Regions from separate parts of the Cupriavidus sp. FW305-3-2-15-C-LB2 genome, predicted to be linked through region 1. Evidence: predicted binding sites of a transcription regulator. Region 1 holds the regulator's gene; each other region holds the start of a gene.
The links. The regulator FNR, encoded in region 1, switches genes on or off when oxygen is low (the NO sensors DNR and NnrR bind a similar motif). The targets are predictions, from matches to a motif close to TTGATNNNNATCAA.

Region 2: AC3WRR_RS07885 (OmpW/AlkL family protein) is a predicted target of FNR. The motif match lies at 2,565-2,578, and genes of this name have one in related genera.
Region 3: AC3WRR_RS15990 (MBL fold metallo-hydrolase RNA specificity domain-containing protein) is a predicted target of FNR. The motif match lies at 3,137-3,150, and genes of this name have one in related genera.
Region 4: AC3WRR_RS21240 (universal stress protein) is a predicted target of FNR. The motif match lies at 2,707-2,720, and genes of this name have one in related genera.

Annotation. Positions count from the first base shown of each region.
Region 1 covers NZ_JBYSZW010000059.1:9,191-14,888, forward strand. Annotated here, with positions in the region: gene rluB (23S rRNA pseudouridine(2605) synthase RluB) at 1-1,240, opposite strand, end outside; gene scpB (SMC-Scp complex subunit ScpB) at 1,246-2,100, opposite strand; gene AC3WRR_RS30445 (sulfite exporter TauE/SafE family protein) at 2,669-3,427, opposite strand; gene fnr (fumarate/nitrate reduction transcriptional regulator Fnr) at 3,506-4,231, shown strand; gene AC3WRR_RS30455 (hypothetical protein) at 4,295-4,540, opposite strand; gene AC3WRR_RS30460 (membrane protein) at 4,537-4,746, opposite strand; gene ccoG (cytochrome c oxidase accessory protein CcoG) at 4,776-5,698, opposite strand, start outside.
Region 2 covers NZ_JBYSZW010000007.1:95,925-101,622, reverse strand. Annotated here, with positions in the region: gene AC3WRR_RS07895 (hypothetical protein) at 1-7, opposite strand, end outside; gene leuA (2-isopropylmalate synthase) at 599-2,296, shown strand; gene AC3WRR_RS07885 (OmpW/AlkL family protein) at 2,642-3,286, shown strand; gene AC3WRR_RS07880 (AMP nucleosidase) at 3,364-4,851, opposite strand; gene AC3WRR_RS07875 (GNAT family N-acetyltransferase) at 5,039-5,428, shown strand; gene AC3WRR_RS07870 (NADPH-dependent F420 reductase) at 5,453-5,698, opposite strand, start outside.
Region 3 covers NZ_JBYSZW010000019.1:64,968-70,665, reverse strand. Annotated here, with positions in the region: gene AC3WRR_RS16000 (response regulator transcription factor) at 1-396, opposite strand, end outside; gene AC3WRR_RS15995 (universal stress protein) at 794-1,624, opposite strand; gene AC3WRR_RS15990 (MBL fold metallo-hydrolase RNA specificity domain-containing protein) at 1,684-3,042, opposite strand; gene AC3WRR_RS15985 (cation-translocating P-type ATPase) at 3,267-5,698, shown strand, end outside.
Region 4 covers NZ_JBYSZW010000030.1:67,015-72,712, reverse strand. Annotated here, with positions in the region: gene AC3WRR_RS21255 (iron-containing alcohol dehydrogenase) at 1-148, shown strand, start outside; gene AC3WRR_RS21250 (acyl-CoA dehydrogenase family protein) at 355-1,509, shown strand; gene AC3WRR_RS21245 (helix-turn-helix domain-containing protein) at 1,645-2,259, shown strand; gene AC3WRR_RS21240 (universal stress protein) at 2,773-3,213, shown strand; gene nhaA (Na+/H+ antiporter NhaA) at 3,430-4,842, shown strand; gene AC3WRR_RS21230 (potassium channel family protein) at 5,042-5,698, opposite strand, start outside.

The DNA.
Region 1 (5,698 bases):
CTTCACGGTTGCGGCCTTCGGTCAGGGCCACGTGGTACCACTGGTTGACGCCTTCACCGCCGCCGTCGGCAATGCGCAGGAAGTTGGCCTCGCCGTCATCGAGCTTGATGCCATGCAGCAGGCGCTGGCGGTCGGCCTCGGCCAGCTCGCCCAGCGTGCGCACCGCGTACTCGCGCTCCACGCCATAGCGCGGATGCATGAAACGGTTGGCAATGTCACCCGAGGTGGTGAAGATCAGCAGGCCTTCAGTATTGAAGTCCAGGCGGCCCACCGCGACCCATTTGCCGGTCTTGATGCGCGGCAGGCTGTCGAACACAGTCGGACGGCCTTCCGGATCGGACTGGCTGACGATCTCGCCGGCGGGCTTGTGGTACAGCAGCACGCGCGGCGGCTTGGTCGACACCTTGCGGTGGATCAGCTTGCCGTTCACGCGGACCTGGTCCGCCGGCAGGATGCGCTGGCCGATATGGGCCGGCAGGCCGTTGACCGAAACGCGGCCCTGCAGGATCAGTTCTTCCATCTCGCGGCGCGAGCCCAGCCCGCCCTCGGCCAGCACCTTGTGCAGCTTGGGCGCGTCGTCGTCGGCCGACAGCTCGCGCACCGGCTTGGCCTTGGTGCGCGGAATGACGGTGTCTTCGTTGTCGTACTGCTCAGAGATCACGAAGCGGAACAGGTCTTCGCTGCTCGCCGTGGTCTTGTCCCCGCCGCCCTGGCCCTTGCGGGGCGCCTGCGGCTTGCCGCCATCCTTGCGGCGGCCCTGCTGCCGCGCACCGGTACCCTGCGCCTCGCCCGGCGCTGCCGCCTTGCCTGAGCGCTGGACCGGCTTGCGCTTGCGGCCGGGCTGCTCAGGCTTGTCGGTGCCTTCGGCCCTGGCCGCACGGTCGACCTTTTCTGCCTTGCTGGTGCCCTGGCCGCCCTGGCTACCCTGGCCACCCTCGCCCTGCCCCGTCTTGCGCTTGCCGCGGCCACGCTGGCCACCGCGCGCACCGCCCGCCGCCTGTGCGGCGCCCGCTTCACCGGCATCGGCCTGGCCGCCGGCGCCTTCGGCGCCCTCGCCGCGGTCCTGTGCCTGGCGGCGCGATGCGACCAGGTTCCTCAGCCCGCGGCGCAGCCCCTTGCGGCGGGGCGCGGCTTCGCTGCCCGATCCGGGTTCTGCGGCGCCGGTGTCGGAGGGTGCGCCCGCATTGCGGGTGTCTTGCTCAACGGAATCAGACAAGATATTCACTATCGGATGTTGCATGTTGTTCAGTTCGGCACGCGCTCGTCGTGCTCGCTCGGGTGCGGCGGGGTGCCGTTGTCCGGCAAATCGCCCCGCGCCCCGTCCGGATTGGGTGCGGCTGGTTCGGTGGAAGCGGCCTCGGCGGCATCGTCGGCTGCAGCTTGCAGCGGTTGCGCGTCAAAGCCATTGGCGCCTTGGTCGACCGGGCCGGTCGTCTCGGCTTCGTTTGCGACGGATGCTTCAGCCACATCCGCCGCATGCGCGGCGGGGTTGGCAAAAGCCTCTTCGTCGGCGCTGGCCGCCTTGTTTGCAGCCAGGTCTTCAAAATTGATGGCCTGCTGTTCCAGCAGGGTTGCCTGCGCCTGCGCCTGGGCATCTTCCAGCGGCGGCAGCTCATCCAGCGTACGCAGGCCAAGATCGTCCAGGAACGCCTTGGTGGTCGCATACAGCGCCGGCCTGCCCGGCACGTCGCGGTGTCCGATCACCTCGATCCAGCTGCGGTCCTCAAGCTTCTTGATGACTTCCGTGCTGACCGTCACGCCGCGGATTTCCTCGATATCGCCGCGGGTCACCGGCTGCCGGTAGGCAATGATCGCCAGTGTTTCCATCACCGCGCGCGAATATTTTGGCGGCTTTTCTGGATTCAGCCGATCCAGGTATTCACGCATTTCCGGCCGGCTCTGGAAGCGCCAGCCGCTGGCCAGGGCCACCAGTTCCACGCCGCGCGGCCGCCAGTCCTGGCGCAGTTCATCAAGCAGCACGCGGATGGTGTCTGCGCCGACGTCGTCGTCAAACAGCCGCCGCAGATCATTGACGCGCAACGGTTCCTGCGCGCAGATCAGCGCCGTCTCGAGGACGATCTTCGCCTCTTGGGTATTCATGTTGATGGTGTGCAGCCTGTCTTTGCACCTGCTCCCGGACGGATCCGGGGCACCGGAGATTTTGGATACAGCGGTGCGAAAGCCACCGCCATCTCATTGCGCAGCTAGCCGGATACCTGCTGCATCCAAGCCGTGCACTTCCCTATCTTTGCATCGAGTTGCCGGGCGTTCCGGCAGGAGATCGTTCGCATGCGGTTATGGGCCAGCCAGCGAACCTCTTGCGTAGCGCGTCCGCACATACCGGACGTCGCTGTCAGCGAACTGAAGGCCTCGGACGCAAGAAAAACGGGTATCGGGAGCAAGGCCGGCATCGCCAACACCGCAGTGCCAGCCGGACTTTTGAACCAGATCTTTTGAACCGGATGGACTGTGGGGACGGGACGGGCATCGAAAACCTTCCGCTTCCCCTGCCCTGAACTCACCTTCTGGTATGAAGGCCGCCTGGCGCTGCTCGCCCGCTGCTTACCGCGGCTCACAAGACACCGCGCGATACCGCAATGTTGGCGATTGTATGGCATTCCCGCCCCCGCCTGCAACCATCATCCGTTGCCCGCGCAGCGCCGGCGCCTCAGAACACCAGGCAGAATCCATGCTCGGCCAGCGAATGTGGCAACAGCACCGCTCGCGCAATGCCAAGGCCGCCGAACGCCATTACCGCCAGGCCGGCCCCCAGGCGCACGCCGGGACGTCGCGACAGCGTACGCAAATAGCCTGACAGGCCGGAGAGCACCAGCAGGTTAGGCAGTGTGCCGAGCCCGAACACGCCCATCACGAGTGCGCCGGACGCCGCATTGCCCGCCAGCAGCGCGAGCGTGAGCGCCCCATAGACCATGCCGCACGGCACCAGCCCCCACGCCAGGCCCACGCCGTATCGCCGCGCCAGGCCGCCGCGTGCGCGCACAAAGGACGGCATGCCGCGTGCCACGCCACCCAGCCGGCGCGCCACCGCTGCGCTGGCACGCGACGCCAGCCGCTCCAGCCAGTCGACGGTAAACGTGTTGCCGCGCAGCAACCGCCAGCCCGACCACAGCAGCATGACGCTGCCCGCGCCGAACAGCCAGCGCTGCACCGGCAGATAGTCCTGTTTCCACGCCGAAGCACCGACCGCGCCTAGCGCGGCCCCAAGCAGCATATAGGTCGAGATCCGGCCCAGGTGCATTATCAGCAACTCGCCGAGCCAGGCGGCACGGCTGGGCACCAGACTGATCGTCGCCGCCGCGCCGTGACGCTGCTCCACGGCCAGCGCCACGCCGCCGCACATGGCGGCGCAGTGGACCCCGCCCAGCAAAGCCAGCAGAAAAACGCTGATCAGTACGCCAAGTGTCAATTCTCACTCCCTACCACATCACATCGCACGGTAAAATGCCGTTATCGCGCCCTCGCTGCCATTTCTAGCAGGTTCCAATTGCTCACCTCCATTCCCATTACCGAGATGTCACCACGCTGCTCCACCTGTGCGATGGGGCAGCTGTGCCTTCCGGTCGGCATGTCGCAGCAAGACCTCGCCAAGATGGACACGCTGGTTCAGGAACGCATCCGTGTGCACAAGGGTGAAACCCTGTATCGCATGGGCGATCCACTCACCGCGGTCTATGCCGTGCGCTTTGGCACGCTCAAGACCCACGTCACCACTGAAGACGGCCGCTCGCAGATTACCGGCTTCCACCTGCCCGGCGAAATTGTCGGTCTCGACGGGCTGGGCGAGATGCAGCATGCCTCCGATGCCGCCGCGCTGGAGGACACCGAAGTCTGCGTGGTCCGCATGAGCGAGTTGCAGTCCCTGTCGGCAGACCTGCCGTCGCTGCAGCAGCAGTTCCTGCGCCTGATGGGCAAGGAAATCACGCATGACCAACTGATGCTGGTCACGCTGGGCTCGATGCGCGCCGAGGAACGGCTTGCCGCCTTCCTGATCAACCTCTCTGAGCGCCTGTCGGCACGCGGCTATTCGGCGTCCGAGTTCGTGATGCGCATGAGCCGCGAAGAGATCGGCAGCTACCTGGGCCTGAAGCTCGAAACCGTCAGCCGCCTGTTCTCCCGCTTTGCCGAAGCCGGCCTGATCCAGATTCGCCAGCGCCACGTCAAGCTCGTGGACATCGACGGCATCAAGCAGCTCTACAGCCGCTCCTGCTAAGCGGCCAAGGCGCTGCCAGGTACCGCATGCGGACATGGCAGCGCAGACCTCACACCGATCCGCTTATTCCAGTTCGTCGGTATCGCTGAGCCGCGACGGCATGGTGTAGAGCGTCAGTCCGCTGGACAACGCGCAGAACACCCAGGCCATCAGGAAACCAACGGTGTAGACCGATTCGCGGGACGCTTCGATCGGCTGGCCGAAGAAGTTCAGGTCACCGGGATCCACCACCGAAAACACCGTCGCGGTCGCGAACCCGGCCATCAGGAACGCCGGCCAGAGTACCCACATCAGCCAGCGCAACCTCATGGCTGCCTCACAGCGGCAGCCTTGGGCGGCGCGGCGTCGGCCTTCTCGACCACCAGGCCATGGCGCGTTGCACCCTGCACCGGCATGTCCGGATGCGTGGATGCCAGCCAGATCGTCACGCCACACGCCACCATCGCCACCAGCGGGCCGCTCATCAACAGCCACGGCCACGGCTCCTTCCACCACGGATTGCCTTGCTGACTCATCTTGCCCCCTTCATCTTGACGACCTAGCTTCACAAATCGCGCGGCACGATGAAACTGGTGGATTGCCGGATTTCGGCATGCCCCCGCTCCGTGCCTTCGCTCGTCACCGTCACGTTGATCTTGTGCGTGCCCTGCGCCGCGGCCTCGATCGGCACGCGGATCCGGATCGGCAGCAACCGGTTGGACGTCGGCGCCAGCGATTCGGCCTGCTTGTCGTATTCCACGGTCAGGTTCTTCAGTTCGTCGCTGTCGGCGCGCACGCTGATCTGCATCGGCGCTTCGGTGGTGTTGATCAGCTGCAGGCGATAGACATTCTCGATCCAGCGGCCTTCCACTTCACGGCCGAGCGCACCACGGTCGCGGATGATGTCGACCTTCAGCGGCGTGCGCAGCGCGATCGAAGCCATGAACCCGGCCAGCAACGCCACCCAGATCACGGAATAAATGACCACGCGCGGGCGCAGCAGGCGCTTGCGTGATGCCGCCGCGGACAAGCCCTTGCGCATCGCGTTTTCCGAGGTGTACCGGATCAGGCCGCGCGGATATTCCATCTTGTCCATGACCTGGTCGCAGGCGTCGATGCAGGCGCCGCAGCCGATGCACTCGTACTGCAGGCCGTCGCGGATATCGATGCCCGTCGGGCACACCTGCACGCAGATGCTGCAGTTGACGCAGTCGCCAAGCCCCGCCTTGTGGTGGTCGGTCTTGCGCGACCGGCTTCCGCGCGGCTCGCCGCGGCCGACGTCGTAGGTCACGACATAGGTATCGCGATCCACCATCACGCTCTGGAAACGCGCATACGGGCACATGTACTTGCACACCTGCTCGCGCATGAAGCCCGCATTGCCCCAGGTGGCGAACGCGTAGAACAGCATCCAGAACGACTGCCACGGCCCCAGCGACAGGCTGAGCACCTCGCCGCCCAGTTCGCGGATCGGTGCGAAATAGCCGA
Region 2 (5,698 bases), on a different contig from region 1:
GTCTCATGATGTTCCCCCCCAGTCATGTGTTTTTTCCCGCGCTACCAGCCTAGGCACAAAGGTGCCAGCGCAATACCGGCCAGAGGACTGAGGCGCAGCGCACAGAGCATGCGCGTGATTCATCCTTTCAGCGCAGCGGCACCGCCATTCGGGCGAGGCAAACATGACCGGCAGGATCCCGGCCGCAACCTCGCCCCAGCCGTTTGGCGCAACCCGCGCATGGCAGTCCCCCGATCGGGCCACGTTCGCACCCGGCGCTCCCCCACGCTTGACCGGGGCCGGCCTTGTCGACTAACCTTTGCCAGTCATCCGGCTCCTGCCGGATGCGCACCAACCACGAGCGGCCCCGGCCCTCCTCCTCCAGGCACGATGAACCGTTACACCAGCACACTCAGCCAGGCTGCCGATGCGTCCCGCATCGCTGCCCGCGCGCGCGTGCTGGCTGCCCTGGCATCGGGCCGCGCCCTGCGCGCTTCCTCGCTACTGCTAAGCCTATCGACCGGTTGCCGGGCCTAGTGCCCCGTGGCAGTTCGGCAGCCTTTCGCCACCGTTTCTTCCGTTTTTCCTTTACTTCCCTTAGCGAGGAAGGAGACCCCGTATGCTCAGCAATCCCGCCACCAAGTACCACCCCGCCGCCACCGTCGACATCCCTGACCGCACCTGGCCCGCCCGCACCATCACGCGCGCACCGCGCTGGATGAGCACCGACCTGCGCGACGGCAACCAGGCCCTGATCGAGCCGATGAACCCGGCGCGCAAGCTGCGCTTCTTCGAGCAGCTGGTGAAAATCGGCCTGAAGGAAATCGAAGTGGCGTTCCCCGCCGCCTCGCAGACCGATTTCGACTTCGTGCGCATGCTGATCGACGAGCAGCGCATCCCCGAAGACGTCAACATCGTGGTGCTGACGCAATCGCGCGAAGACCTGATCCGCCGCACCGTCGAGTCCGTGCGCGGCGCAGCGCGGGCCACGGTGCACCTGTACAACCCGATCGCGCCAGCCTGGCGGCGCATCGTCTTCAATGCCTCGCGTGAAGAGATCAAGGAGGTCGCGGTCTCGGGCACGCGCCTGATCAGGTCGCTGACCGATGCCATGCCTGGCACGGCATGGGCCTATGAATATTCGCCCGAGACTTTCAGCCTGGCCGAGCTCGACTTCTCGCTGGAAGTCAGCGACGCCGTCTCTGCCGCCTGGCAGGCCGGCCCGGACCGGCCAATGATCCTGAACCTGCCAACCACGGTCGAATGCAGCACGCCCAACGTGTTCGCCGACCAGGTCGAATGGATGCACCGCCGCCTGGCACGGCGCGAACACATCGCGCTGTCAGTGCACCCGCACAACGACCGCGGCACCGCGGTGGCCGCCGCGGAGCTGGCGCTGATGGCGGGCGCGGACCGCGTCGAAGGCTGCCTGTTCGGCAACGGCGAGCGCACCGGCAATGTCGACCTGGTGACGCTGGCGCTCAACCTCTATACGCAGGGCGTGGCACCCGGGCTGGACTTCTCCGATATCGACGCGGTGCGCCAGTGCGTTGAGCACTGCAACCAGCTGCCGGTGCATCCGCGCCACCCGTATGTGGGCGACCTGGTATTCACCGCGTTCTCGGGCTCGCACCAGGATGCGATCCGCAAGGGCTTTGCACAGCAGCAGCCGGACGGCATCTGGGAAGTGCCCTACCTGCCGATCGACCCGGCCGACCTGGGCCGCAGCTATGACGCGGTGATCCGCGTCAACAGCCAGTCCGGCAAGGGCGGCATGGCCTACCTGCTGGAGCAGGTGCATGGCATCTACATGCCGCGCCGCCTGCAGATCGAATTCAGCCGCGCGGTGCAGGCCATGACCGACGACACCGGGCTCGAGGCGAGTGCCGATGATCTTCATGGTTTGTTCCAGCGCGAGTACCTCGCGCAGCAGACACCGCTGCGCTATGTATCGCACCAGCTGGTGTCTGACAGCGGCGGCGCCACGGAGATCGAAGTGCAGATGGTGCGCGACGGCAAGCCGTGCAGCGTGCGCGGCACCGGCAACGGGCCCATCGATGCCTTCGTCAATGCGCTGGACTTGCCGGTACGCGTGATGGATTACCACGAGCATGCGATGACCGTCGGCGCGGATGCACGCGCGGCCTGCTACGTGGAAGTGCGCGTGGGCGATTCGCCGACAGGGTTCGGCGCCGGCATCGACGCCAACCTGGTCACGGCATCGCTGCGCGCGGTGATCTCGGGCGTGAACCGGCACCTGCAGGCCGGCTTTGGCGCGGCGCAGGCCCCGCAGTCCGCCGAGGCCGCCGACGCCTGACACCGCAAGCCGCCGCAAGAAAACCGGTGTGCCCCGCCCCCACGGGGCACACCCGGAAAGACGCCCTTGCGGACGCCCACGACATGCTCGGTGCCGATCCGCACACGCTGCATGCGTGCTCGGATCTTTCGCACAGCGTAAGGGGCAGCATCGCACCGCGCCACGAATAATTCCGCATGTGTTTAGAAGCGTCGGCGCAGCTGGCACACCACGGCGCCTTCCTCGCTGTAGCGCCTGCGCGACGCAGCCAGCCCACGTTCCCTTCTACTTGTCTTGGGTCAAAGCCCAACCCGGCCTGCTCGGCCAAACTGGGTCCGGATTTGATACCAGACCAAGCAGAACCTCATGAAAACACTCTCTCTCCGCACCCGGGTCACCTGTTCCGCCATCGCCGCCTGCGCCATGCTCGGCGCCTTCGCCACCCCTGCCGCCGCCGCGGACGATGCCCAGGGCAACTGGATGGTGCGCCTGCGCGGCACCTATCTCGACATGGCCAACAGCTCCGACCCCGTCGGCGGCGTCGGCCCGTCGGACCGCATCACGGTCAACAACAAGTGGATTCCCGAGTTCGACGTCACCTACTTCTTCACGCCGAACATCGCCGCCGAACTGGTGCTGACAGTGCCGCAGAAGCAGGACGTCTACCTGGACGGCAACAAGGTCGGCACCTTCAAGCATCTGCCGCCGACGCTGCTGGTGCAGTACCACTTCATCCCCAACGGCACCTTCCGCCCGTATATCGGCGCGGGCCTGAACTTCACCCGCATCTGGGGCGCGGACATCGCCAACAACTCGCTGCAGCTCGATAGCTGGAGCGTCGGTCCCGCGCTGCAGATCGGCATGGACTACAAGCTGACCAAAAACTGGTTTCTCAACGCCGACATCAAGAAGATCTGGCTGTCGAGCGATGTGAAGGCGGGGGATGTCAAGGTATCCAAGGTGAACCTGGATCCGTGGCTGTTCAGCATGGGGGTGGGTTACCGCTTCTGATCCTGCAGTGCCATGCAAAAGGCCGGCGCCAATCAGGCGCCGGCCTTCTGCTTTTCCGGATGAGCGCGGGTGCCGACCTACCGGAACGCCGGCTCGTCGAAACTGCGCAGCTTGCGCGAATGCAGCTGCTCCACCCCGTTCTCACGCAGGATGCGGATCGCCTCCAGCCCGATGGTCATATGCTGGCTGACACGCTGGCGATAGAAGGCGTTGGCCATGCCGCGCAGCTTGAGCTCGCCATGCAGCGGCTTGTCCGACACGCATAGCAAGGTGCCATAGGGCACGCGCAGCCGGAAGCCGTTGGCCGCCACCGCCGCGCTTTCCATATCGATGGCAATCGCGCGCGACTGGTTGAAGCGCGCATACAGCGACTTGGACTTGAGCTCCCAGTTGCGGTCGTCGGTCGAGACCACCGTGCCGGTGCGCATGCGGGTCTTCATCTCGTTGCCGGACAGCCCGGTCACGCGCGCAACGGCCTCCTGCAAGGCCACCTGGATCTCGGCGATTGGCGGCACCGGCACCCACGGCGGCAAGTCGTGGTCGAGCACGTGGTCGTCGCGCACATAGGCGTGCGCCAGCACGTAGTCGCCGAGCTGCTGCGAGCGGCGCAAGCCGCCGCAGTGGCCCACCATCAGCCAGCAATGCGGGCGCAGCACGGCCAGGTGGTCGGTCATGGTCTTGGCGTTGGACGGTCCCACGCCGATATTGACCAGCGTCACCCCCAGCTTGTCTTCGCGCACCAGGTGATAGGCCGGCATCTGCGGCAGCGCGCGCGGGCGCGAGGCGTCGTCGGGTTCCGCGCCGCCCAGTTCCTGCATCACGTCGCCGGGTTCGACAAAGCGGGTGTAGCCGCCGCCGTCGCTGCTGGCCATCAGGCCCCGGCCCAGCTCGACAAACTCGTCGACATAGCGCTGGTAGTTGGTGAACAGCACGAAGCGCTGGAAATGCTGCGGTGCCGTGCCGGTGTAGTGGTACAGCCGCTGCAGGGCCAGGTCCACGCGCTCGGCCGGGAACAGCGACAGCGGCCAGGCCTCGCCCGGGATCGGCTCATAGGTGCCGTTGGCGATGCCGTCGTCGATGCGGCTCAGCTCGGGCAGCACGAACGATGCCTCCAGCTCGCGCGCCTGGGTGTAGCTGATGTCGGTGGTCGAAGCCTCGATCACGAACGGCAGCGGGATCGGGCGCCGGCTCAGCCCTACCACCACAGGCACGCGGTGATAGCGCATCAGCCGCTCGATCTGGTCGCGGTAGTAGTCCGCCAGCAGGTCGGGGCGGGTCACGGTGGTGCCATACACGCCCGGGTAGGCCACCGTGCCCCATGACGGCCGGCTGTCGGTGACCATGGTCTCGATATTGACCGAGATGCCCAGGTACGGATAGCACGCATGCGCGGCCGAGGGCAGCGGCTTGCCGCTGGCGAAGGCATCGAAGCGCGCGCGCACGGCGCCGACAGAAGCTTCGTAGATGTCGCGGATGCGCGCGATCGCCGCATCCGCGTCGGTGAACTCGGCAAGCTGATCGGCCGGATGTGCGGAGGAAAAGACGGGGGCGTTCATGGAGGCCATGATACCGCGCCGGCGCGCCGGCGTGAGCAGCACCCGACCCCGCCGGAAGCCAAATTGACGCGCCCGCGCCCGCTCGCTACACTCCGCCAATTGCGCGGCACGGGTTCCCGTGCCGTTCTCGACTCGCGGCGCCCCTCGTGGCAGGGGGCGGCGAGGGGCCGTACACGCTTTACTGGGAGAGCCGCCGATGGAAATCCGTAACCTGTTGCCTGACGACATCGAGGCAGCCAGACAACTACTGATCGCCAACGGCTGGGCCCACCGGGTGGGCGGCCCGGAGAAATTCGCACGGCTGGTGGCCAACTCCCAACGGGTGGTCGTGGCGGTGGAGCACGGCGAGATCGTCGGCTTTGCCCGCGCACTGTGCGACGACGTCTGCGACGGCTTCCTGTCGATGGTTGCCGTCGCGCCCAGCCACCGCCGGCGCGGCATCGGCCGCGCCCTGGTGCGGCACATCGTGGGCAACGACCCCGACATCACCTGGATGCTGCGCGCGGCGCGTTCCTCCGAAGCCGCATTCTTCGGCCAGCTCGGCTTTACGCCGTCGATGGTGGCAATGGAGCGGCGCCGGCCCTGATGCGCCAGCGCGCCCGGCGCAGCGTCAGCGGGCGCCCATCTTGCGCCGGAACTCTTCGGCCGTACCCACCTGCCGGAACAGCGGCCCGCCCGGTGCGAAGCGATCCGCGCTCGCCAGCGGCCCCACCACCACCGGTTCGAATCCCGCATCGCGCACCAGCTGCGCGGCCACATCGAGCGCGGCCTTGTCGTCGCCGGCAATGGGCACCGCCACCAGGCCGCCCGCCCGGTGGTGCTCGCTGGCAAACTGTGCCGCCCCCATGAAGTTGAA
Region 3 (5,698 bases), on a different contig from region 1:
CTTCGTGGCCATCGACTGGCTCACATAGGTGCCGCCCCGGGCTACCTGGCCGATGGCGGACACCAGTTCCGTAGCCGCGCTTTCCTTGGTCAGATAGCCCGCCGCTCCAGCCTGGAACGCACGAACGATGTATTGCTCCTCGGCGTGCATGGTCAAGACCAGGATGCGCAGGGCCGGGTGCTCGCCGCGCAGCAAGCGGATCAGTTCCAGCCCGCTCCTGCCGGGCATGGAAAGGTCAAGCAGGAGCACCTGCGGGGTGCATTCCCGTACCATCCTGGGCACTTGTGTACCATCTGCCGCCTCGCCGACGACCTCGAACACACCGGCCCGTTCCAGGATATGCCGCAGGCCATCCCGTACCACAGCATGGTCATCCGCAATCATCACCCTTGTCATGCCCGTTCCCCTGCTCTCGCGGAAATCGCACGACCAGGCGAAAGCCATCGTCGGGCGAACTCTGGACAAGGCTGCTCGCCTGCGGAGCGGATGAAGACGCCTTCAGGGGCATGCTCTCGTCACTATTACCTTGCCAATGGACTATAGAGTTTGTGCGCGGAAAGGCAACGGCATGGGAAGCGAGATGCGGCTCAGAACCGGAAATTCGCAGGTACCGGCGACGTCGGAGCCACAACCCGTGTGCCGACACCGGCTGAGCCACGCACGTTGGAAACTAGCTCAGGATGCGGCTCGGGTATGTCGGCAAACCAACATTCGGCCGGCACGCAATGTGCCGGCCGAACGAGCCTGCGGCCAGGCCATGCGCTGCCACTGCCCCACCGGCAGCGGTCACCCGTCAGTGCGACATGAAGACTGGCAACGATGACTGACGCACCAGGGCGCGGGTGGTGCCACCCAGCACCAGCTCCTTCAGCCTGGAACGGCCATAGCCGCCGGCGACCAGCAGGTCGGCCTGTACCTTGCAGGCAAGTTGCGGCAGAACGTGGTCGGGGTCGCCCTCCCCGACAACCAGATCGGCATTGATGCCATGGCTGGCCAGCCACGCTGTCAGCCGGTTCCCGCTGTCACGGCAGGTCTCTTCGTCAATGGCAGCCGCGCTGACCACCAGGGCGGTAACAGCACTGGCATGCGCGAGCCACGGCAATGCGTCCGCTACTGCCCGCGCGGCCTCTCGACCGCCGTTCCATGCGATGGCGACATGACCACCAAAGCGCGGGCCGGCCGCGCCCGGCACCAGCAGGATGGGCCGTCCGGCATTGAGCATCGCATACTCCGCAACCCCGGCCAGCAGCGCCGGCACATCGGCATCCGCCGACGGCGGTGCGGGAAGGATGAGATCGGCGAAACGCCCCTCGTCGGCAAGCGCCCAACCGGATTCAGCGTCGATAATGATGTGCCGGGTGGGGATGTCCGGCGACACTTGCCTGGTCAGCGTGTCGAGGGTCTCCTTGTGACCGGCAACCAGCTTGTGCAGCTGGCTGGCGGCAAGGGCCGCGTATTGTCCGGCTTCTTCGCCCGCCCCGCGAAACGGCTCCAGGTTTGTTCCAGTCGCAGTCAGCCCGACCACGCTGCCGCCGAATTTCGCGGCAACCCGTGCGGCTGTTTCAATGCGTGCCGACCGGGCAGAATCTTCGCTGAGGTCGACGAGGATGGTTCTGAAGTCCATGACGTGATTCCGGTTTGGCAGACGTAACGAAAGGCGCACATATCAGGCGCCGGCCTGGATCAGTCGAGCGGATAGGAGCGCCGATATTCCGGCATGGTGACCGCCCAGCGCAGGTCGCGCTCGATGTGCTGGCGCAGCGCATCGCTTGCCTGTGGCTCGCCGTGCACGACAAACGTACGCCGCGGCGCCTGGTGAAAGCCGCCGAGCCAGGTCATGAGTTCCGCGGCATCGGCATGTGCGGACAGGTTCTCCACCTGCTCCACCGACGCATGCACGGCGATGTCCTTGCCATGGACGCGGATGTCGCGCCGGCCTGCGGCCAGCGCTGCGCCGCGCGTACCCGCCGCCTGGAAGCCGGAAAGCAGAACGGTGTTGCGAGGGTCCGGGCCGTAGGCGGCAATATGGTGGACCACACGACCACCGGTAGCCATGCCGCTGCCAGCCAGGATGATCTTGGGACTTCGGTCATGGTTCAGCCAGATCGACTGCTCCATGCTCTGCACCGGGGTGGCGAGATTGCAGGCTGCGGCGCACTCTTCGCGGCTGATGCGCAGCTCTTCCGGATGCAGCGAGAAAATCATGGTCGCGTCGATGGCCATCGGGCTGTTGAGGTACACCGGCACGTCGGGGATTCGCTTGAGTTCGCGCAGGCGGTGCAGGCAGTACAGCAGGCTCTGCGTGCGCCCTACCGCAAAAGCGGGGATGATCAAGCTGCCGCCGCGGCCAATCGTCCGGCTGACGATCTCGCCGAGCACATCGAGCGGGTCGTCGTCCGGATGCCGCCGGTCGCCGTAGGTTGACTCCACCAGCAGGTAATCCGCCTGACGCACCATCTCCGGCGCGCGCATGACGATGTCCTGCTGCCGCCCGAGGTCGCCTGAGAAGACGATGCGCTTGCCGTCGACGAACAACGTGACGATAGCCGCGCCGATGATATGTCCGGCCCGGGCAAACTCGGCCTCTACGCCGGGCACTACCTGGAAGCGCTTGCCGAACTGCATCGGCTGGAGCCGCCGCATTGCTCGTGCAGCGTCGGCTGCTGTGTAAAGAGGCAATGCGGGCCGATGACGCGAGAAGCCCTTGCGGTTCGCATAATCGGCGTCTTCTTCCGCCAGGTGGGCGCTGTCTGGCAACAGGATTCCGCACAGCTGCGCGGTGCCCATGGTGCAGTGCACGCTGCCGCGGAAGCCGTTGCGCACCAGCAGGGGCAAATACCCGCTGTGGTCGATGTGGGCATGGGTCAGCACCACGGCGTCGAGCTTGGCCGGATCGAGCGGCAGTGGGTCCCAGTTGCGCAGGCGCAGGGTCTTGTATCCCTGGAACAAGCCACAGTCGACCATGACCTGGTGACGGCCGGTATCGAGCAGGTACTTGGAGCCGGTGACCGTATCGGTCGCGCCGAGGAATTGCAGTTGCATGCTGGTGTCCTTTGACGCTTGCGCAAAGCCGTTGGCCCCGCCACGGGTGCCGCTGGCCGATACAGCCAGTCTAGGAGGGGGAACCGGGTGGTGGTTGATCCGGATCAATCATGCGGAAACGCGAGTACCTACGCTTGAACAGTGTCCGGACCCGCCCGCCGCACGTGGCGTACGCCCAGGGTGTGCACGCGTGGCTCCGCGCCGGGCATACCTTGGGAAACCTCATGCAAAATCGCTCCAGCGCGTTGCAAACGGATCGCCCCCGATCTCACGAAGAACATTCCGGCACCCGGGATCGCGTCGATCCGGGACATGTCCCACCCGGCCTGACCACCGCGCAGGCTAATGCGCGGCTGGCCGAGGTGGGCCGCAATGTGCTGCCTCAGGCGGCCCCTAGGTCGGTGGCCGCGGTGTTTCTGCGCCAGTTCCTCAGTCCGCTTATTTACATTCTCCTGGCCGCGGCAGCGGTGTCGCTCGCGTTGGGTGACCTGAAGGATGCACTGTTCATCGGGGCAGTACTGCTGATTAACGGCGTCATCGGCACCGCACAGGAGCATACGGCCGACAAGGCGGCCGTGGCGCTGCGCAAGATGGAGCAGCCCCGTGCCACGGTGATCCGGGACGGCATCCAGCAGGAGATCGATGCAAGTACGCTGGTACCGGGCGACCTGGTGGTGCTGGAAGCCGGCAACCGAGTGCCGGCCGACCTGGAACTGACCTCCGCCATTGACCTGCAGTGCGATGAATCCCTGCTGACTGGCGAATCGCTGCCGGTGCGCAAGCTCTCAGCATGTGATGCCAGCAACGCCCCAGCGAGCGCCCGCCAGTGCCTGACCTTCGCCGGCACGGTGGTGCTCCGCGGCAGGGGCCACGGCATCGTCGTGGCAACTGGCGCTGCCACGCAAATTGGCCGGATTGCGCGGGAACTGGGCCGCGAATCCATCTCGCAGCCACCTTTGATTCTCAGGCTCCAGCGTTTTTCCCGACTGATCGCGGTGGCGGTAGGCGTGGCTGTGGCGTTGCTGGTGTTGGTGGGTATGCTGCGCGGCATGGCATTGCGCGAACTGTTCATGATGTCGGTCGGACTGGCGGTGAGCGCGATCCCCGAAGGACTGCCCGTCGCCATTTCGGTGGCGCTGGCGATCAGCATGCGGCGGATGGCGAAGGCCCATGTGATCGTGCGCAAAATGCCCGCCGTGGAGTCGCTTGGATCCTGCACCATGATCGCCACCGACAAGACCGGCACCCTGACCATGAACGAGCTTGTCGTCACCGATATCCGGCTTCCCGACGGCACGGCGTTTTGCTGCGACGTCGGACACGATCTGGACAACTGCACGATCCGCGCCGCCGGCACCACCGACCATGACGCGAGAACGCGGGTAGCGGCCCTGCTAAGGGCCGCGGCGCTGCCAAACGAGGCCCAACTATCCAGGGAGCGTGATGGCTGGACTGGCACCGGGGACAGCGTGGACGTGGCGCTGCTGGCCGCAGCGCACAAGGGGGGCACCGTAGCCAATGAGATCCGACAGCGGTACCCCTTGGTGGCCCGTATCCCGTATGAGCCAGACCTGCGGTACGCGGCCTCGTTCCACCGGCACGAAGAGACGATCCGCGTGTTCGTCAAGGGAGCGCCCGAGACTCTGATTGCCATGTGCGACCAGGCGGACGTTCGCGGCCATGCCGTGCCGATCCGGCGCGAAGGACTGCTTCGGGAAAAGGCAGCGCTGGCCGCGCAAGGACTACGCGTGCTGGCGTTCGCAGAAGGCACGATTGATGCAGAGCCGGACGGGTTCTACGGACACGGGCACCTGGTCAACCTGACCTTTCTGGGAATGGCAGGCATGAAGGATCCGGTTCGCCCGGAGGTCCCGGACGCTATCCGACGCTGCTACAGCGCCGGCATCGACGTGGCGATGGTGACTGGCGACGATCCGTTGACAGCCAGCGCAATTGGCGCGCAGGCGGGGCTGCGCTTTACCACGGACCAGGTCGTGACGGGCGAGCAGGTGCGCCAGGCCGAGAGCAAGGGGCCGCACGGACTCGACCAACTGACCCGCCGTGCGCGCATCTACGCCCGCGTCAGTCCGGATCAGAAGCTGTCCATTGTCCTGTCGCTGGCAAGAACCGGCCATTTCGTGGCGGTCACCGGCGACGGCGTCAACGACGCTCCTGCGCTCAAGCACGCACACGTCGGTGTGGCCATGGGCCGAAAGGGAACTGAAGTAGCGAAGGAAAGCGCAGACATAGTCCTCACCGATGACAACTTTGCGTCCATCGTCAACGGCATAAATGAAGGCAGGGTGGCGTACGCGAACATTCGCAAAGTCATCTTCATGGTGGTTTCCACGGGCGCGGCCGAAATGGTTCTGTTTCTGCTGGCGATTCCCCTGGGCCTGCCAATGCCATTGCTGCCGGTGCAGCTGCTGTGGCTCAACCTCGTGACCAATGGCATCCAGGATGTGGCTCTGGCTACCGAGCATGCGGAAGGCGACGAACTGTCATATCCGGCGCGCAAGCCCCGGGAGCCGATCTTTGACCGCGTAATGATCCGCCGCATCTGCTATTCGACTCTTGTCATGGGCGTAGGGGGATTTGCAACTTTCTACTGGCTGCTCGACCGCGGCTATCCCCTAAACGAGGCACGCAACCAATT
Region 4 (5,698 bases), on a different contig from region 1:
TCCGGCCCGCCTGCGGGACGTCGGCGTGCAACGCGGCGACCTGCCGCGCCTGGCGGCCGATGCGATGCTACAGACCCGCCTGCTGGCGAACAATCCGCGTCCGGTTACCGAGGCCGACGCACTGGCAATCTACGAAGCGGCATATTGACCCGGCGGCGTCCCTGAGCATCCCGTACGGCCTGCGCGGCGGACGCGTTCCCCTGCAAGAAAGGGAGGGGAGCAAGTACTCGTCCCCTGCTTAAGATTGGTGGAACGGAACCTCACACGACACAGTGGCCAGGCAACTGCGGTTGCCCTGCCGGCCAGAGGCCGCCATCCGCAGTTTCCCCTGACAGTACCCGAGAGAGAACAGACATGAGCGATACCAGCGCAGTGCTCCTGAACGAACAGGAAATCATGATCCGCGACGCCGCCCGCAAGGTGGCCCAGGAAGTGGTGGCCGCCACGGCGGCCGAGCGAGACCGCACTGGCGCCTGGCCGCGCAACGAGTTGAAGGCTGTCAGCGAACTGGGATTCCTCGGCATGCACGTTCCCGAGGAATACGGCGGCTCGAACGCGACCTTCGTCGAGTATTGCCTGGCGATCACCGAGTTCGCCGCGGCCGACGCCGGCTTTGCCACCATCCTGCACGTGCACAATGGCCTCGCCGGCGCGGTGGCCCAGGCCGGCAACGAGGCACAGAAGCGCAAGTACCTGCCCGGAATGGCCTCGGGCGAAACCATCGTCGCTGGCCTGCTGACCGAGCCGCAGGCAGGTTCCGACACCAACGCCTTCCGCACTACCGCCCGCCGCGAGGGCGATCATTACGTGCTGAACGGCAGCAAGCAATTCATCTCGAACGGCAGCGAGGCGGGCGCCGGCATCTGCATTGCTGCGAGCACCGAAACGCCGGAAGGGAAGAAAGGGCCGAGCCTGTTTATCGTCGACCCAAAGGCGCCGGGCTACAACGTCGCGCGCGTTGAGGAGAAGCTGGGCCAGCGCTCGGCGCACGTGGCGGCGATCCAGCTCGACGACCATCGCGTGCCGGTGGAGAACCTTCTCGGCGAGGAAGGGCGCGGGTACAAGCAGGTGATGAGCATGCTGTCGGAAGGACGCATCGGCATCGCGGCGGTAGCGTGCGGGGTGGCGCGCGCCGCGCTTGAGGCGGCCGTGCAGTACGCGAACGAACGCGAAGCCTACGGCGGTCCCATCATCAAGCTGCAGGGTGTGGCGTTCGACCTGGCCGACATGGCCGCGCAGGTAGAAGTAGCCACCCAGTACATGCTGCACGCGGCGCGCCTGCAGGCGGCCGGCGTGCCGTGCGCCAAGGAGGCGTCGATTGCCAAGCTGTTCGCCAGCGAGATTGCGGAGAAGGTGTGCTCGGACGCCATCCAGATCCACGGCGGCTACGGCTACCTGACCGACTTCCCAGTTGAACGCTACTACCGGGATGCGCGTGTGACCAAGATCTACGAGGGTACGAGCCACATCCAGAAGGTCATCATTTCCCGCGCCCTCGGCGCGCGATGAGAACGCTACAAGCTACAGAGGGCTTGTACGTCGGAGCGCCAGCCGGCTGCGTAAGCAGGTCGGACTGGCCACCGGCACGGCTGGAAAAGCGAGTAGCGCTCGCGCTGCCTGTCGCCGATTCTCTGATGAATCTCGATGCCCGCTATGATTCCCGCCGCGGGCCGTGCCATGGCGGTTTTTGAAATCTTCGCCCGCGAGAAGCGCGAGCTGTCCAACTCCGGGGTGGCGCGCCTGCTGTCGCTCCCGGAAACCAGCACGTCTGACCTGCTGCACACACTGCACAGCCTCGGCCGCTTCGTGCAACAGGCGCATCGCGCGCTCGCGCAACCCCTCGCCTCGTGGGTCAGGCGCAACGACCTCGTTGTGCGGATGAACAGCGGGATCCCGAGCTGCTTCAACACGCTTTCACCCGGCACCACCGACACCCCGCTGTTGGGCCGCACGCTCGGCGACGCCCGCGGCGGCTATGTCACGGAGCTCAGCGCACGGCTGCCGCTGAAGAAGATCGTTCCTATGCAACAGGCTGCCGCCCGCCGTCATGTTCCTGATCCAGAACGACTTCATGAACGGCGAGACGCTGCACATCGACGGCGGCCAGCGCCTGGTTTGAGCCGGCCTTGCCGGCAGCCAACGGCCAGGTTCCGTTTGGCCGGGGACGACATTGAACAGCTGCGCGGTGCCCATGGTGCAGTTGACCTAGCCTCACGCCGGCCGGCGCTCTTCAACGATCTTCTTGTCGCTACTGGCTGACGTGCCGGGCCCGGACGTCGCGCGAACTCATGACTTTCTTCCTGCTGGCTCCATGAGCACCGAACCAGGCTAATTGCGGCGCACGAAAGAGCCGCCATCTGCGGCTGATCCTCTACTTACCGCTTTAGGAGTCTTGAGTGCATCGAACGTTGCACCGACGCGATACCACCAATAAGTAGGCTTCGATAACCTCGCGTCGTTTGCGCGCATTGTTTCGGACGTCGCCGCGATTGCCCACCCATTCTTGAAGCCCTCGTCAACATTGTCGACAGCTTTTCTATTGTCGGACGGCGGCTGATAGTGCCTAGCACGAAGCGATCGGAGACCGCTCCATCGACAGCAAGGAGTCGGGCCATGCCGGGGTAACATTCAGGTACGTGTGCGACGTACTCCGGCGCGGGTGGTACACCGGGTTCTGCCTGGTTACAGGTTTGAGAGCGTGCTGCTTTGACGTGAATCAATCACAGGCGGAAGAGCTTACGTAAGCTTGAATCGTTGCTATAGGAGGCCGGGATGACCATTGTCGTGCTACCGAGCGACGGCTCGCCATACAGCATTAGAGCCGCGAGAAGACTGGTTTCTCCCGGTCTCTTTGAGCGCCCGCTGGAAGTGCACCTAGTGCACGCGTTTCCCGATATCAGCGGCAGGGCGCAGGCATATTTCTCGAAGCCCCAGATCGATCAGTGGGCAAACGAGGCCGCAGATAACGCATTCCAGGCAATTCGCCCATTACTGAAGGCGGCTCACTGTGCGGTGACCGAACATGCTTGCATTGGTGAGCCAGCGCCACGAATCGTAGACGTGGTGCTAGCGTGCCGAGCCGACGTCATCGTCATGGGCACGCACGGCCGGGGCGCTTTCCTGTCGGCCGTCCTCGGGTCGGTGGCAGCGCGCGTGTTAGCTTCCTCTCCCGTTCCGGTCTTGCTGGTGCCTAAGCACCATGGCCATGACTGAAGTGCGGCCACGGTGACACGCGATAGAGGTGAGTCTGCAGCAGTGCATGTCTGCGGGTTCCGCTGCTAGCGCAGGGGGACGGCTGCCGTCACAGACCGCATGTTGTCGTGCCGTCGCTTGTCGGCTGCTCATGTACAATCGCCGATAGGGTGTCTACGCTGCACGTCGCAGTGAGACAGGTTAATGCGTTGGTCGGGCCGCCAACGCAAATGCTCTATGACTGTGGACCGACTCCCGCCCCCACCGCCCCCACCACGGCAACCATTGCCGCGTGCTCAAGTTTTAGCCGAGAAGGCATTCTCGGCGCTCGAACATTTTCTTCATATCGAGGCCGTTAGCGGCATTGTCCTGCTCGCCGCCGCCGGGATCGCGCTGCTTTGGGCGAATTCCCCCGCTTCCCACAGCTACCACGCCCTATGGCATACCCCGCTCTCATTCGGGATAGGTAGCCATCTGGTATCGCAATCCCTGCATTTTTGGATCAACGACGCCCTGATGACCATCTTCTTTCTCGTCGTTGGGATGGAAATCCGGCGCGAAATCCATGAGGGAGCGCTGGCGAACGTGCGCCTTTCGGCCCTGCCAATGGCTGCGGCGCTTGGTGGCGTGATCGTCCCCGCGTTGATCTACCTCGCGATAAACACAGAGATGCCCCAGCGCCAGGGTTGGGCGGTGCCAACCGCTACTGACATCGCGTTCGCCGTCGGGGTGCTCGCGTTACTCGGCAAATCCATACCCGGCAACGTTCGAGTGTTCCTGCTCGCGCTGGCGATCATCGACGACATTGTCGCGGTCCTGATTATCGCAGTGGCCTTCTCGGGCGGGTTGGACTATGGGGGGCTTCTTGTTGCAGGTACAGGTATTCTAATGGTCCTGGGGCTGCAATGGATCGGCGTCGGAACCGCCTATGCTTACGTCGTACCGGGGGCCATTCTGTGGCTGGGAATGCTGAAGACCGGTGCCCACCCGACGCTCGCTGGCGTCGTGCTTGGCATGATGACGCCGGTACTGCCCGGTCGCACGCGAGAACGGCCTTTGGATGTGGCCATGCGTGCGCTCCTTGATCTGCGCGCTCGCGCGACCGCTCGGACACCTAAACCAGAACACATCGCGGCACCGCTTAAGCAACTGCGTCACGCCCAGCGGGAGCTACTACCGCCCGTGATCCGTGTACAGATGGCGCTTCACCCTTGGGTCGCCTACCTTGTCATGCCGCTCTTTGCCTTGGCAAATGCCGGAGTGAGCATTGATGGCGTCGATCTCACTAGCGGCGGATCGCTAGGCGCGATGTTTGGTGTTGTCCTTGCACTGGTCGTAGGCAAACCTCTCGGCATCGTGTCGGTCAGCTGGCTGGCCGTACGCCTGGGCTGGTGCCAGTTGCCGCCCGACGTGACCTGGCGCGGCGTATGCCTGGTTGGACTACTGGCCGGCATCGGCTTCACGATGTCGATATTCATCGCCACGCTTGCGTTCGAGGATGTCAACCTACTTGGGGCTGCCAAGCTTGGCGTGCTCTTGGCATCGGCGATAGCTGCCACCATAGGGCTGACCTGGGGTTTCATTTATGCCAGGGGCCGAAGACCGAGCATGGAACGCGCCGACGAATCTACTGCGGCGGCGTCCGACTGAAGGGGCTACGCGTGCATCGGCGTGGGAAGTTGCTACAGAATCGATGTCCGCTAGGACAGGCAGGGAGTTGATTCGCCCGTTACGGTAAGACGCGCTCGCGGCGCAAGCGAGCCTGCTACTACTGGTATGGTGATGTTGGGGTGGACTAAATCATGGGCGCCTATCAGCCACCAGTCCAAGCCATGACAAGTGCGCACCGCTATTGTTTTTCCGTACTGCCAGCGAATCGTTCGATCTTGCTAGTCGGCCCAGAGACGACCAGCAAGTCTCCCGGCTGGATCGTGGTGGTTGCTGTCGCATGTTCAAACTCTTCGTTGGGACGCTTGATGCCCACCACGGTAACGCCGAATTTCTCGCGCACCCTGGACACCAACAGCGCCTTATTGTGGGTTGAAGTTGGCGCATGGATCCTAGCGATGGCAAAGCCATCGTCGAATTCGATGAAATCGATCATGCGACCGGTGATCAAATGTGCAACTCGTGCACCCATGTCCGCTTCTGGATAAACCACATGGTGCGCACCGATGCGTTGCGCGATCTGACCATGCTCAGGGGTAAAGGCCTTGACCCAGATATCCTTGATCTCAAGTTCGGTCAGTGACATCAAAGTCATCAGGCTGGACGACATGTCTGTGCCGATCGCGACTATGGCGTGAGAGAAATCCGCCACGCCGAGTTGGCGCATCACAGCCACATCAGTCGAGTCAGCTTGGACTGCGTAGGTCAACGCATTTGACCAGCGCTGCACAAGATCGGCATCCTTGTCGATCCCCATGACATCGTGGCCGAGGCGGATTAGCGATTGCGCAACTGAGCTGCCGAAACGTCCGAGCCCGATCACAACGACGCTGTCTCC